Regions from separate parts of the Bacillus salitolerans genome, predicted to be linked through region 2. Evidence: predicted binding sites of a transcription regulator. Region 2 holds the regulator's gene; the other holds the start of a gene.

Region 1 (7,307 bases), on a different contig from region 2:
TAGCATTTTTTTGCTAACGTTTGATCATATCGCCCAATGAGTTGCACCGCATGACCCATTCGAATCCAGCCGCATGCTTCAACAAATGGGGCTTTGTAACGAATCCCTTCCTGAATCCCTGATTCTGCTAATTCCTTCGCTTCTTCAGCCTCACCCATGAAACAATTAATGAGAGATAATAATAAATTTGTTTCTCGGTGAGATTGCTGTAAGTGGGCATTCGTGTCATGTAATTCAAAATTCTTTTTTTGGAGTAAAATTCGTTTTGAGTCTTTTAATTGACCTGTTCGCAGCCTTAATCTAGATTCTAAGTTCCCAACATCCTCAAAATCATCAGTTTCAGTTGCTTTCTCAAACCACTTTTCAGCTTTTTTACCTTGTCCTGCATTCACTAAATTTTCTGCCATTAAATAGTAAAGCTTTGCCTTTTCAATAGTTGAAGCGTTTTCATTTTTTTCCATAATATTGATGGCCTGTTGTAAAAGACGGTCTGCCTTACCAGGTTGAATCGTATCTAAGTAGATAAATGCCTGTCCTGCTAATGCTTTATACTCCCCATATAAATCTCCAGCTTTATTCGAATACAGGGCAGCCTTTTGGTATTGTTCATCTGCTTCCTTGTATAGACACTGATAACGTAGCACTTCACCTTGATAATAATAAAGCATATAAAATTGTTGCTTTTGTAGATGAGATACCTTCATTAACCGTTCAAATAAACTTTCTAATTTTCCATTTTGAATAAGCGTTCCGCCATGCTCATTTAATAAAAAGGCAATGTCATCATAGTGTTCTAGCTTTTCTAAATGATAGATAGCTAATTCTACTAAATTTCTCTTACGATAATAAATGGATGCACGATTATGTAGTACTTTGAATTGATCTTGATTTTTTGCTAGCTGAGTTTCTAGAAACTCTTTAAATAAAGCATGATAACGATACTGATTTTCTCCAATGGACTGAAGAAATAGGTTTTTCTGAATTAACAACTCAAGCATTTCCTTCGAACCTGAAATACCTAATACTTCATTACATAAAGAAGGCGTTACTTCATCAAAAATACAGGTTTGCTCTAAAAACTGCTGAACCATAGGTGGTTGCTTTACTAACACTTCCATGGCTAAAAATTGAAATAAGTCCTCCATTGACGAATGTTTATTCGTCAACAGTCTTGATAGATCGCGGTGATGCCCTAGCTGTTGAATGATCATTTGTAGAGCTATAATCCATCCTTCTGTCAAATGGTAAATTTGTTTTATTTCTGTTGGTTCTAGTTCTAGGCTATATACATCAGTAAACCAAGCCTCAATATCTTCCATGGAGAATGTTAAATCGGATTCTTTAATTTCAAGGAGATCTCCTTTCACTTTTAAAGAACTTATGATTCCCCACTGTGGACGAGCTCTACTTAAAAACACCATTCTTAAGTTTGACGGTATATTTTCAATAAACCAGAGGACCCACTCTTCAATTTGTTGGGAATGTTGTACTAAATGAAAATCATCGATAATCATTAAAAATTCTTTATCTAGATTTACAATTTCATTTATTAGTAGAGCACTAAAACTCCTAATTTCCTCATCCCTGACATAACGGTTCATCTTGTTTAAATAGTCTACTAAATCTTCTCCAAATGTTGGGAACTGACTTTTTATAGAATGAATGAAATATGTAAGAAATGGAATGATTTCATCATCATAACCAGATAAGCTATACCAGCAATATTGTTTCTTCATGTCTGCTAAGAATGTGGAAACGGCTGTACTCTTACCATACCCTGGGCCAGAATGAACAATAGTCAAAGACGTATGAAAAATAGCCTTTAACTTTTTCGTTAAAGCAGGCCTTCGTAATATATCATCCTTAATTCCTGGTGGAGTTAGCTTAGTTTGTAAAATAAATGAAGAAGTCACACTACCACACCCTCTATTATTACTTAGAATATTTATATAATTCTATCATATTTATGTCACTTTTTGGATGATGAACAAAAGGCTCAGTGCGCCCCGTTTAGCCTCAGGCATAGCAAATGTTCCTAAATGAAAAAAAGGGCGTTTTTTCCCTTTTACTCATTTAGGGTTATTTGACCAAGGAAAAAGTGATTTTTCATTTTTCCTCGAGTAGGATGAAATGGCAAAGATCGTTTCCATTTCTTGGCTGGGTGCTGGAGCTGGATTACTAATCAGATCGAAATAAAGATGCAATCAAAACTTATAATTTCTTTTGATTCATAAAAAAAACCCACGTAAAGTGGGTTTAAAAAGAGATATCTAGCTGATCGAGTGGAAAATAGCGAAGATTCACCTTGCCAACTACTTGATTAATTTGAATAAAGCCGAAATGCCTGCTGTCAAAGCTTCCAATTCGATTGTCTCCAATAACAAATAAATGTCCTTCTGGAACGGTTTCCTCACCAGTGATTTCCTGTAATGTAAAATCAAAGGTTAGTTGGTTTTCAGTGAATAGTGATTTGTAGGGTTGTAGGAAAGGCTCCTCAAACGGCTTTCCATTAATATATAGGATATCATTCTCATAGGAAATTCGATCGCCTGGTAAACCAATGATTCGTTTGACATAATCTTCTTTTTCGTTTGCATGAAAGACAATTACATCAAATCGTTTCAATTCACCAAATTGATAACCAATTTTATTTATGACAAGTAAATTTCCTTCTTGTAGGGTTGGGGACATAGACTGACCTTCTACGATATAGCTTGAAAAGAAAAAGGAACGGACAGTAAATGCGAGTATGAGACCTAGACCAATTGCTTTCATCCAACTAAAACCATTCCTGTCCTGTTTCTTTTTCATCGTTTTTCCTCTCCCTTGTTCATTTTTGTTCTCGCATTTAAATATAGCTCTACTCGCTTTCCGACATACCACAATACCAAAATAATAAAAGCTACAATGGCACTACGTATAGGCTGTTGTATTAATGATTTGAGATCATACCCAATAAAACTTATGATAAAAATCATGACCATTTTCCCAGTTAGCACAGCTAAAATAAACTGGTACATGCTTACCCTAGAGAGCCCCGCAACGACATTGATAATGGCAGAGGGAGAAAACGGAAAGCATAATAATAGAAACAGTGGGCCAAACCCATGTCGCTCTACCCAGATTGTCAGTTTACGAACCTGTTTGTTCTTGCTTAAAAACTGAAAAAAACGTTTTTGACCTAATCTCCGAACAATGGAGAAAACAAGGATTGCTCCTAAACATGCCCCAATCCATGAATATAAAAACCCTAACCATAATCCGAATGCAGCAGCATTTGCTACCACAAAGATGAACAAAGGGAGAAAGGGAAAAATGGCTTCTAACATCGGGAGAAAAATACCCGGTAAAGGTCCTAAGTCTCGGTACTCATCCATCAGTTCTTGAACGTGTTCTAATGTAAAATAATGTTGTATTGATTGCCAGAATTGTTGTAATGACTCTACATCCATGAACGAGCTCCCCTAGCCTGAATCTTATAATACAATTATTGTACAACAATAATTAGACAATACAAAAATTCTTTTATAGATAGTTGTCAAACCAGTTCACAATATGGTTTAAACGATGAAGCCGTAAGGATAGATCACCGCTACGGGAAAGCTCATGATTTGCTTCTGGGAAACGAACGAGCTTCGTCTGCTTCTTTTGATGCTTTAAAGATACATATAATTGTTCTGCTTGCTCAATTGGACAACGATAATCCTTTTCACTATGCAGAATTAACAGTGGAGTCCTCATGTTATCTATGTATTTTAATGGTGAGACATTCCACAACTTTTCCACATCAAATGCTTCTCCTCTAAGTACTTCCCACTGCGTAAAGAAGTAACCGATATCACTCACCCCATAAAAGCTAATCCAATTACAAATACTTCGCTGGGTAACAGCCGCTTTAAAGCGATCTGTGTGTCCAACAATCCAGTTTGTCATAAATCCACCATAGCTTCCACCGGTTACACCAAGGCGCGCTTCGTCAATAAAGTCATAATTCTCTAGTACATAGTCTACAGCAGACATGATATCTAGATAATCCTTTCCGCCATAGTCACCTCGAACGGCGTCGACAAACGTCTGTCCGTAGCCGTGGCTCCCCCTTGGATTCGTAAATAACACAGCAAAGCCCTTTGCTGCTAGCACTTGAAACTCATGGAAATAGCTATTCGCGTACATCATATGTGGTCCACCGTGTATCTCGACAACAAGTGGTACTTTCTTGCCTTCCTTTAAGCCAACTGGTTTCATGATCCAGCCGTGAATGTCCCACCCATCTTGTGCTTTAAAGCGGAATGCTTCTGCTGCTACTATGTCTATGCCTTCTAAGAATACTTTATTTACATTTGTCAGCTGCTTTTTCTCTCCTGTATGTAAATCAAACATAAAGAGTTCACCAGGTTGCACGTGTGTACTAATACCTGCAATCACCTTATGTTTATGAACATCGACAGTGAAGCTATAGACATGCTGATCGTCGAGGATAACCGGATACATCAACCCCTCAATATCACCATAATAGACAGCTGTACTACCCTGATCACTGGCAATAAAATAAAAGCCTGTACTATCTAACGTCCATACTAATCCTCTGTCACTACCACTTTGCTGAAAGTCACCAATTGCCACATCACCAATATGAACATCTAAATTTTCAGTTAAACATGTAAGCTCCGATTTCTGAAGGTCATACAACCAAATTCTAGATAGTGTTGCAGACAAATACTCCTTTTCATGTCCAATAAAAGCAAGATAGGTTCCATCAGGTGACCAACTTGCCTGACTATACTGTCCATTGGAGCTTGTAATTCGTTCCATGTTTTTATTTTCTAAATTTACTATATACACATCCGTAATCAGCTCATACTCGGCTTCATCAGAAGGATTTGCGAATAAGACGACATTTTTACCATCAGGAGAAAAGCAGCCTATCGAATAATTTACGTCATCTGTTGTTAACGGTTCGTATTTATTTGTATGAATATCTACAAGTGCAGCCTTTGAATACTTATGATCAAAGAAGCCACTAGCATCCGACTTGTAGGCGAGCTTTTCAACAACCATAGGCTCTAATTGTTCACTTTTAGCTTCAGACTTTACTTCTTCATTCTCAGAACTAAGCAAATGCGAAATAAGTAGCTGCTTACTATTTGGTGACCATCCAAACTGACTTACTCCATTTGGTGTATCTGTTACTTGTCTTGGTTCACCACCAGAAGCACTCATAACAAATACTTGCTGCTTCTCGGAGCGATTAGATAAGAACGCAATCCATTTTCCATCAGGTGACCATGCAGGATTCACATCACGTACCTTCCCAAAAGTCCATTGCCTAATTTGATCACCGTCATTATTACCTACAAAGAGATGAGAGTAATATTTTTTCTCTTCCTCGTCCATGACAGTTTCCACGAATAAAAAATTCTCTCCGCTTGGAGAATACAACGGGCAATTAACGGACTTTAGTTTAAATAGATCCTCTGGTTTTATTCCTCTTTTTTTGATCATACTTAGATACACATCCTTCACACCTGTGTTTTTATAATATTTCGACAATAGAAATACTATCTCCTTCTTTGCATCGTTAGTACTTTGGACTTCTATGAGGTTTACGTTTGAGACTCATGTTTATTAGTTGGAATAATTGAAACTTTCCGCCTTCTAAGAAAAAGATATTTCCACTTGCAATTATCCTGTTCGTTCAATATGATAGAAGTACGAACAAACGTTCTAATGAGGGAGTGACCTACTTTGACACGCATACCTGACGAAGATCGTAATTTGTTAGAACAATCACTTTTTCTACCTATGACTTTGACTGTCTTTCAGCGAGATTTACAAATTATTGAAAAAGCACCCTTTAAGTTAAAGCAGCCTTATTTACGGTGTATTGAGGAATCTATGAATCATATTCAAAGGGATTTAGCAATAATTAAGCATGAAATGAAAAAGAAAAAGCTGAAAGCACAGCAGCTACAAAGAGATGATACATTTACGACTTTCCTTTTTGTCTATAAAGGCTACGAGGAACAGCATAATTACTTTAATCCAAGAATTCGTAATTGTGTTCAATCAATAATGGAAAAGTACTTATTACAAACAAGAGCATAGATGTAACTACTGCTTCTGTAAACGATGGTGCGATGAGGTTAAGAAAGACACTCTTCTTGTTTCTGGTTCTATTCGACTTGATAATGTAGCTCGTAATTGTGCTGTTCGGTACAACTGATTTTCTAGTGAACCTTTTGAAATGGATAAATCAATCAATTCGTGATTGGAAAATTGAAGTGTAGTTTGATGTTCTGTAGCTTTAATGGATTTTACATAAGCATGTGAGATCCATGCGCATTGCTCCCTGCTTGGGGATAATGTGGGGAAGAAATAAATGTAGTTGGATGGATCAATAACGATGGGCGCCTTATGGGTAATACCCATGATTTCACGTGTACCCTCTCTACGGCCTTGAAGACTACTTCCAAAAAAACGGCAGCTTCTATCCATAATTTCAATTGGCTTCATTGCGACAATATAGCTCGTCTCAATCTCCATTATCCTTGAGTATAGACCTCTTTCTGTCACCTCTGGCAAAACAGCCATTGTGTACGGACTAATTTCATATTCTTTCAAAACGGTCTCTTTCAAACAATCACACTCCTTTACTATTTTTCCATTTCATAATAAGACAAAGTGAGGCGAAATAAAAGAGAAAAGTGGAAAAATTCACAAAACATTTAAGAAACACTTGGCGAGTGCCGAGTGTTTCTTATGCTGTATCCTAGTTAATAAGTAGCATCGACTTCCCAATTTGCTAAAAAAGTGACTCCCCAATTATTGGAGAATCACTTTTTTAGCAAGTACATAATATACTTAAGAATTATTGTATACTTGCTGTATTTCCTTTTCAGCTATATACTCATTACCCTCTTCTACTGAAATATGCTCATCTACTGAGTCACCAAGGTTCGAACCACTGAAATGATTAAACCCCGCAGTTACAGTCATTTGAGGATTTAGTGGTGTACCAAAAGGGATTTCGTTTTTTTTCGTATATCCATGATGATTTTCTGTCATGGGTTACCCACCTCCATCTTATTATAGTGTGTACCTTCATAGAATGTATTATCCGTCATATTTATTTTTATTCACCTTTTTTACTATTTAGTTAATTTCTTAAATATTCAGAAAACAATTGAAAAGAATGTACTTCTTCGTTATAATTGAATAAATATATGAAACAAATGCCCGATGATAACGATGTTTTACATTCTTACCTCAGGAGTGAGCATCATGAAAAAAGGAAAATCCTATACTGA
Region 2 (7,307 bases):
TCAAATAATTTCAGGAACTCATGCAATTTCGATCGCTCTATTTGGTGTTTTACGGCCAGGTGATGAGCTACTATACATAACTGGAAAGCCCTATGATACACTTGAAGAAATTGTTGGCCTACGGGGAAATGGAGTTGGCTCTCTAAAGGATTTTCAAATTGGGTATAAAACTGTAAACCTGAAAGAAAGTGGTCTTATTGACTATGATGCTGTTCGGAATAAAATTAAGCCGAACACGAAAATGATAGGAATTCAACGTTCAAAGGGATATGCGACACGACCATCCTTCACTATTTCTGAAATAAAGGAAATGATTGAATTCGTAAAATCAATAAATAAAGATATCATCGTATTTGTAGATAACTGCTACGGTGAATTTGTTGAAGAATTTGAACCTTGTCATGTTGGGGCTGATTTAATGGCAGGGTCATTAATAAAAAATCCAGGTGGAGGTTTAGCTAAAACTGGTGGATATATAGTCGGCAAGCAGTCATTAGTTGAAGCCTGCAGTTACAGGATGACTTCACCAGGTATAGGGGCGGAAGCAGGAGCATCTCTTTATAGCCTCCTAGAAATGTACCAAGGCTTCTTTTTAGCTCCCCACGTTGTTAGTCAAGCTTTAAAAGGGGCGGTGTTCACGTCAGCTTTCTTAGAAAAACTTGGCTTTAATACGAGCCCAAGATGGGATAGTAAGCGAACTGATTTAATTCAGTCAGTTCAATTTGACGATCGCGAAAAAATGATTGCATTTTGTCAAGCCATTCAATACGCATCTCCGATAAACAGTCACGTTACGCCCTATCCAAGTTACATGCCAGGATATCAAGATGACGTCATCATGGCTGCTGGAACGTTTATTCAAGGTGCAAGTATTGAACTATCAGCAGATGGTCCATTGAGGTCACCGTTTGTTGCTTTTGTCCAAGGTGGACTTACATATAGTCATGTTAAAACGGCAATTCTGTCTGCCGTAAATTCATTACTTGAAAAAAGGTTGTTTGAAATATGATTAATGGGGTGGAAATGTATGAACTAACATACATTTCTTTTTTTGAATTTATTCATGTAAGAAAACATAACATGATATTGACAGTTTACCTTACATGGAATATGATGTAAGTATGAAGAAAAAATAAAGGAGGATTTGAAGTGAGTGACAAACACATTCGTCGTAATATGCCATTATTTCCAATTGGAATTGTTATGAACTTAACCGATTTGTCTGCTCGCCAAATCCGGTATTATGAAGAACATGGATTAGTGACACCTGCAAGAACAGATGGGAATCGTCGTTTATTTTCCTTTAATGACGTTGATCGACTCTTGGAAATTAAAGATTTAATTGACCAAGGTGTAAATATGGCAGGGATCAAGCAGGTTTTCCAAGTAAAACACCAATCAGATGAAACAGAAAACAAGCAAGTTGAAATTGTGAAAAAAGAGTTAACGGATGAGGAACTTCGTAAAATGCTTAAAGATGAACTCATCCAGGCCGGTCGATTTAACCGTACATCTTTAAGACAAGGTGACATGGCCAGATTTTTCCATTAAAAGAGATGAACACTAAGGGAGGAAATTAGAATGTCAAGATTTACAAAGGAAGATATTTTTAGAATTGCCAATGAAGAAAATGTAAAGTATATCCGCCTTCAATTTACTGACTTACTAGGGATTATTAAAAATGTTGAAATCCCTGTTAGTCAATTAGAAAAAGCACTTGACAATAAAATGATGTTTGACGGTTCTTCTATTGAAGGGTTTGTTAGAATTGAAGAATCAGATATGTACTTATACCCAGATTTAGACACGTGGGTTGTATTTCCTTGGACTGCTGAAAAAGGAAAGGTTGCACGCTTAATTTGTGACATTTACAATCCAGACGGCACTCCATTTGAAGGAGATCCACGAAATAATTTAAAGCGTGTGTTAAGAGAAATGGAAGCTCTAGGCTTTACTGATTTCAACCTAGGACCTGAACCAGAGTTCTTCTTATTCAAGCTAGATGAAAAAGGGGAACCTACTCTTGAGTTAAATGATGCGGGTGGATACTTTGACCTAGCACCAACTGACCTAGGGGAAAATTGCCGTCGTGATATCGTACTTGAATTAGAAGAAATGGGCTTTGAAATTGAAGCTTCACACCATGAGGTTGCACCTGGACAGCATGAAATTGACTTTAAATATGCTAATGCTCTCAAGGCATGTGATGATATTCAAACATTTAAACTAGTAGTAAAAACAATAGCTCGTAAACATGGTTTACATGCTACTTTCATGCCAAAACCATTATTTGGAGTGAACGGCTCTGGGATGCATGCTAACGTTTCGTTATTCAAGGGTAACGAAAATGCGTTCTTTGATCCAAGCAAAGATTTGCAATTAAGTGACGATGCAATTCATTTTATCGCTGGTGTGTTAAAGCATGCGCCTAATTTTACAGCTGTAACAAACCCTACTGTAAATTCATACAAGCGACTAGTTCCTGGCTATGAGGCACCTTGCTATGTTGCGTGGTCTGCAAGAAACAGAAGTCCACTAATTCGTATTCCTTCTTCACGTGGCCTAAGTACTCGTGTAGAAATACGAAGTGTGGATCCTTCTGCTAACCCATATTTAGCAATGGCAGTACTACTAGCTTCAGGTCTTGATGGTATCAAGAATAAACTTCAAGCTCCTAAGCCGGTAGATCGTAACATCTATGTAATGAACAAGCAAGAGCGCTTAGAAAATGGTATCGTTGATTTACCAGCAACACTTTACCATGCACTAGAGAACCTAAAAACAGACGAAGTCATTAAAGGGGCATTGGGAAGTCACTTACTAGAGCACTTTATTGAAGCAAAGGAAATTGAATGGGATATGTTCCGTACTCAAGTTCATCCTTGGGAACGTGAGCAATATATGTCAACGTATTAATATATATAAAACCTTGATACCATTGGTATCGAGGTTTTTTTATTAAACTAAGAAAGTATAAGTTTCTGGTGTTTAGTTGATACAATGTTACGGCTAAATCCAGCTCCAGCACCCAGCCAAGATGAAATGGCGACGATCTTTGCCATTTCATCCTACTCGAGGGGGAAAAGAAAAATCACTTTTTCCTTGGTCAACTAACCTGTCATGAATAAAAGGGAACACCACCCTTTTTTTCATGACAGAACATTTGCTCTGCCTTAGGCTAAGGGGGGCCCCCTGAGACTTTTGTTCTGAAAAAAACTGAATTCTGTGAAAAGAATGTATGTTACAGAGAATTAAATGATGTGTAATAGAGAACAGAATTATTAAAAATGTAGCAAGGAATTCGTCATTTTATGTCGAAGAATATTGTATAGTAGACATTTAGTGAAAATAAATCCTTTCATAAAAGAAAGTACTTCATCAAGGTTTATCAAAGGATACGGGACGAATCATACTTAGGAGAGAATAGATATGCGGTTAGTACCACTAGAACGATGTGAATCAAAAATGATGTTAGGGCAATCGATTTATGATGGAAATGGAAGAGTTCTTCTAGCTAAAGGGACTGAACTTTCTGATCGCTTAATCCAGAGACTTAAAAAACTTCATATTTATTCTGTCTATATAGAAGATGAACTTTCGCAAGGAATAGAAATTGTTGAATCAGTTCCTGAGAGGCTTCGTATAGAAGCAGTCAATGTAATTACAGATAGTTTAAACACTATCGCTGAACTAAAGGATACAAGCGGTAGCAACCTACAAGGAATGATGAAGACAGGAAGAGCAATCCGAAGCTTGCAAAAAGTTTTTAAGGACTTATTATCATGCCTTTCAGAAAACAGAACAGTTATTAATTTATTGGCTACTACAAAAATTCACGGAAATGATATTTACCAGCATAGCTTAAATGTGACCATATATGCATGTCAATTAGCCATTGAGAATGGATTGCCACTAAAAAATATTGAAGAAATCGGATTAGGTGCAATGTTACATGATGTAGGAAAGGTGTTTATCTCCCATGAGGTATTAAATAAACCTGGAAAACTAACAGAAGAGGAATATGAATATGTGAAGAAACACACAGAACTGGGGTTTGATCTATTACGTAAAATTCATGAAATTCCAATGACTGTCTCACATTGTGCACTTCAACATCATGAAAAATTAGATGGAACGGGATATCCAAGAGGGTTAAAAGAAACTGAAATTCATAGTTATGCAAAAATTATTAGTGTTGCAGATGTATTTAGTGCATTGACAAGTCATCGAGCTTATCGGACGCCTTTTTTGCCACATGAAGCATTAGAAATTTTGTATGCTGGTAGTGGCTCCCAATTTGAAAGTAAACAAATTCAATTATTTAAAGGGTGTATTGCAATTTACCCTCAAGGATTAACAGTGAAAATGAATGATGGCAGGATAGGAATTATTTCGGATTATAATTTTCATTCGGTAGGTAGACCAAAAGTAAGGATCATTCGAGATGAATATAACCAAAAAATTGTACCTTATGAAATCGATTTATCCTCGAAGGAGCATTTAACGCTTGATATCATTGAATCAGATCCATTGCTCTATTAATGCAAAAAGTGTAGTAAATAGATTGTTTGTTAGAAAAGAATGACAAAAGTCTTGGGTTTTCCAAGACTTTTCTTCTTAGTGTAATGTTCGATAGACACCAATGACTTTACCCAGTATTGAAACACTTTTTAATAGAATTGGCTCAAGACTGGAATTTTCAGGTTGCAAACGAATATAGTCTTTCTCTTTAAAAAACCTTTTCACTGTTGCTTCATCTTCTTCAGTCATAGCAACAACAATATCCCCGTTATTGGCTGTTTTCTGTTGACGGACAAGTACGAGATCTCCGTCAAATATCCCAGCTTCAATCATGCTATCACCCATAATTTCTAACATAAATACATTTTCTCCAGGTGTTACATACCGGTCAGGTATAGGAAAGAAATCTTCTATATTTTCTACCGCAGTAATGGGTTGTCCAGCAGTTACTTTCCCGATAATCGGTACATTAATAACAGATCCATTAAAAACAGGCTGAACAATATTGTCTTGATCAAGAATTTCAATAGCTCTTGGTTTAGTAGGATCTCTTCGAATTAATCCCTTACTCTCTAATCTTGCGAGATGACCATGGACGGTGGAACTAGATGCTAGGCCAACGGCCTCTCCAATTTCACGAACAGAAGGTGGATAACCCTTTAGCTGAACCTCGCGTTTAATAAACTCCAAAATATCTTGTTGTCGTTTTGATAGTTTCTTCATAGTAAAACACTCCAATAGCTCCATATAATTACAAACAGTATACCATGCCTACTACAAATATACAAACATAAGTTCGAGAAAAATGATTGACAAAAACAAATGTTCGTATTAAATTAATCATATAAGAACATACATTCTATTTTTGGGGGTCGCTTATATGAAAATAAAAATGATGAATCTATCATTCTATATACTTTTCCTGTTCACAATTTTTTCTATTTTCTTTGTTTCTTCCTATATCAATAAAGATAGTCGACTAGAAGAAGAGTACTTGTTTATTCAGCTATCTTCTGGGGATACGTTATGGGATGTTGCTGAACAGTTTGCAGATCAACATGGTTTAGCGACGACTCAGTTTATTAAATGGGTCGAAGAAAAGAATAACATTGACGGAAACCTTATTGTTGCGGGTGAAAGGATTGTAATACCTGTTAAAAAGGAACATATATCAGATACAGTTTTACTTGTCGCTGATGGATCAGTCGCTCATTAAGCTCATTAATTAGATGAAAAATGTAACCTGCTTGATTCCAAGCAGGTTCTTTTAGTATCATACGTATATGCTTAAGACCGAAGTAAAGGAGTATACTAAAAATGCTATCACAGGAAAAATTAGCTAGAATTAACCATCTATCGAAGAAATCAAAAGAAGTTGGGTTAACAAAGGAAGAAATGGAAGAACAGAAAAGTCTTAGGGAAGAATATTTAAAAGCTTTTAGAGGTCAAATGGTAGATCATTTACATTCTATAAAGGTTGTTGATGAAAAAGGAACAGATGTTACCCCAGAAAAGTTAAAGAAAAGTAAAGCACAGAGAAAAAATCTTCATTAATTTTGTTCTTATCATTGATATACTATATATAAGAATAAGCCAATCTATAAAAACATATTAGTTTAATTAGAAAGGATGTTGAATTTGACAGAAACTATCGATCATTTATCTATTAACGCTATTAGAACATTGTCAATCGATGCAATTGAAAAGGCGAATTCTGGTCACCCAGGGATGCCAATGGGGGCTGCTCCAATGGCATATACATTATGGACGAAATTTATGAATCACAATCCTAAAAATCCAAGCTGGTTTAATCGCGATCGATTTGTATTATCAGCTGGTCATGGTTCAATGCTTCTATATAGTTTATTACATATTTCAGGTTATGACCTCTCAATGGATGATATTAAAGCATTCCGACAGTGGGGAAGTAAAACACCAGGTCACCCTGAATATAAGCACACACCTGGAGTAGAAGCAACGACAGGTCCTTTAGGACAGGGGATTGCAATGGCGGTTGGAATGGCAATGGCTGAAAGCCATTTAGCAGGCAAATATAATCGAGATAATTTGAACATCATTGACCATTTTACATACACCATTTGTGGCGATGGAGATTTAATGGAAGGTGTATCTGCTGAAGCTGCATCTTTAGCTGCTCATTTACGATTAGGAAAATTAGTTGTTCTTTATGATTCAAACGATATTTCGTTAGATGGTGAACTAGACAAAGCCTTTACAGAAAGCGTGGAAGACCGTTTTAAAGCTTACGGTTGGCAAGTTATTCGAGTGGAGGATGGAAATAGTGTTGAGGAATTAAGTCGGGCACTTGCCGAGGCAAAAACAGAACTTAATCGTCCAACATTAATTGAAGTAAAGACTACAATTGGCTATGGTTCTCCAAATAGAGCAGGAACATCAGATGTCCATGGTGCCCCACTTGGGTCAGATGAGGCAAAACTGACGAAAGAAGCTTATAAATGGACTTTTGAAGAAGATTTCCATGTCCCAGAGGAAGTATATAGACATTTTCATAAAACCATAGTGGAAAAGGGTAAAGAGAAAGAGCAAGAATGGGAACATCTGTTTAAAAAGTATCAGGAAAACTATCCGGATCTAGCTTCGGAGCTTACTTCAGCAATGCAAGGTAAACTACCTGATGGCTGGGCTAATGATCTTCCTACTTATGAAGCAGGGAAGAGCTTAGCCACTCGTGCATCATCTGGAGAAGCGTTAAATGCAATTGCAAAAGGTGTACCGTTTTTCTTCGGTGGATCAGCAGATCTAGC

The links. The regulator LexA, encoded in region 2, represses DNA repair genes until DNA is damaged. The targets are predictions, from matches to a motif close to CGAACATATGTTCG.
Region 1: ACFSCX_RS21785 (YhjD family protein) is a predicted target of LexA. The motif match lies at 5,713-5,726, and genes of this name have one in related genera.

The regions. Positions count from the first base shown of each region.
Region 1 is NZ_JBHUEM010000052.1:263,672-270,978, reverse strand. Features, by position in the region: gene ACFSCX_RS21805 (winged helix-turn-helix domain-containing protein) at 1-1,913, opposite strand, end outside; gene lepB (signal peptidase I) at 2,257-2,811, opposite strand; gene ACFSCX_RS21795 (TVP38/TMEM64 family protein) at 2,808-3,452, opposite strand; gene ACFSCX_RS21790 (S9 family peptidase) at 3,526-5,502, opposite strand; gene ACFSCX_RS21785 (YhjD family protein) at 5,746-6,105, shown strand; gene ACFSCX_RS21780 (competence protein ComK) at 6,112-6,636, opposite strand; gene ACFSCX_RS21775 (hypothetical protein) at 6,862-7,065, opposite strand; gene ACFSCX_RS21770 (IDEAL domain-containing protein) at 7,282-7,307, shown strand, end outside.
Region 2 is NZ_JBHUEM010000003.1:671,058-678,364, forward strand. Features, by position in the region: gene ACFSCX_RS04925 (methionine gamma-lyase family protein) at 1-1,009, shown strand, start outside; gene ACFSCX_RS04930 (MerR family transcriptional regulator) at 1,177-1,551, shown strand; gene glnA (type I glutamate--ammonia ligase) at 1,582-2,916, shown strand; gene ACFSCX_RS04940 (HD-GYP domain-containing protein) at 3,430-4,542, shown strand; gene lexA (transcriptional repressor LexA) at 4,618-5,244, opposite strand; gene yneA (cell division suppressor protein YneA) at 5,402-5,737, shown strand; gene ACFSCX_RS04955 (DUF896 domain-containing protein) at 5,839-6,075, shown strand; gene tkt (transketolase) at 6,160-7,307, shown strand, end outside.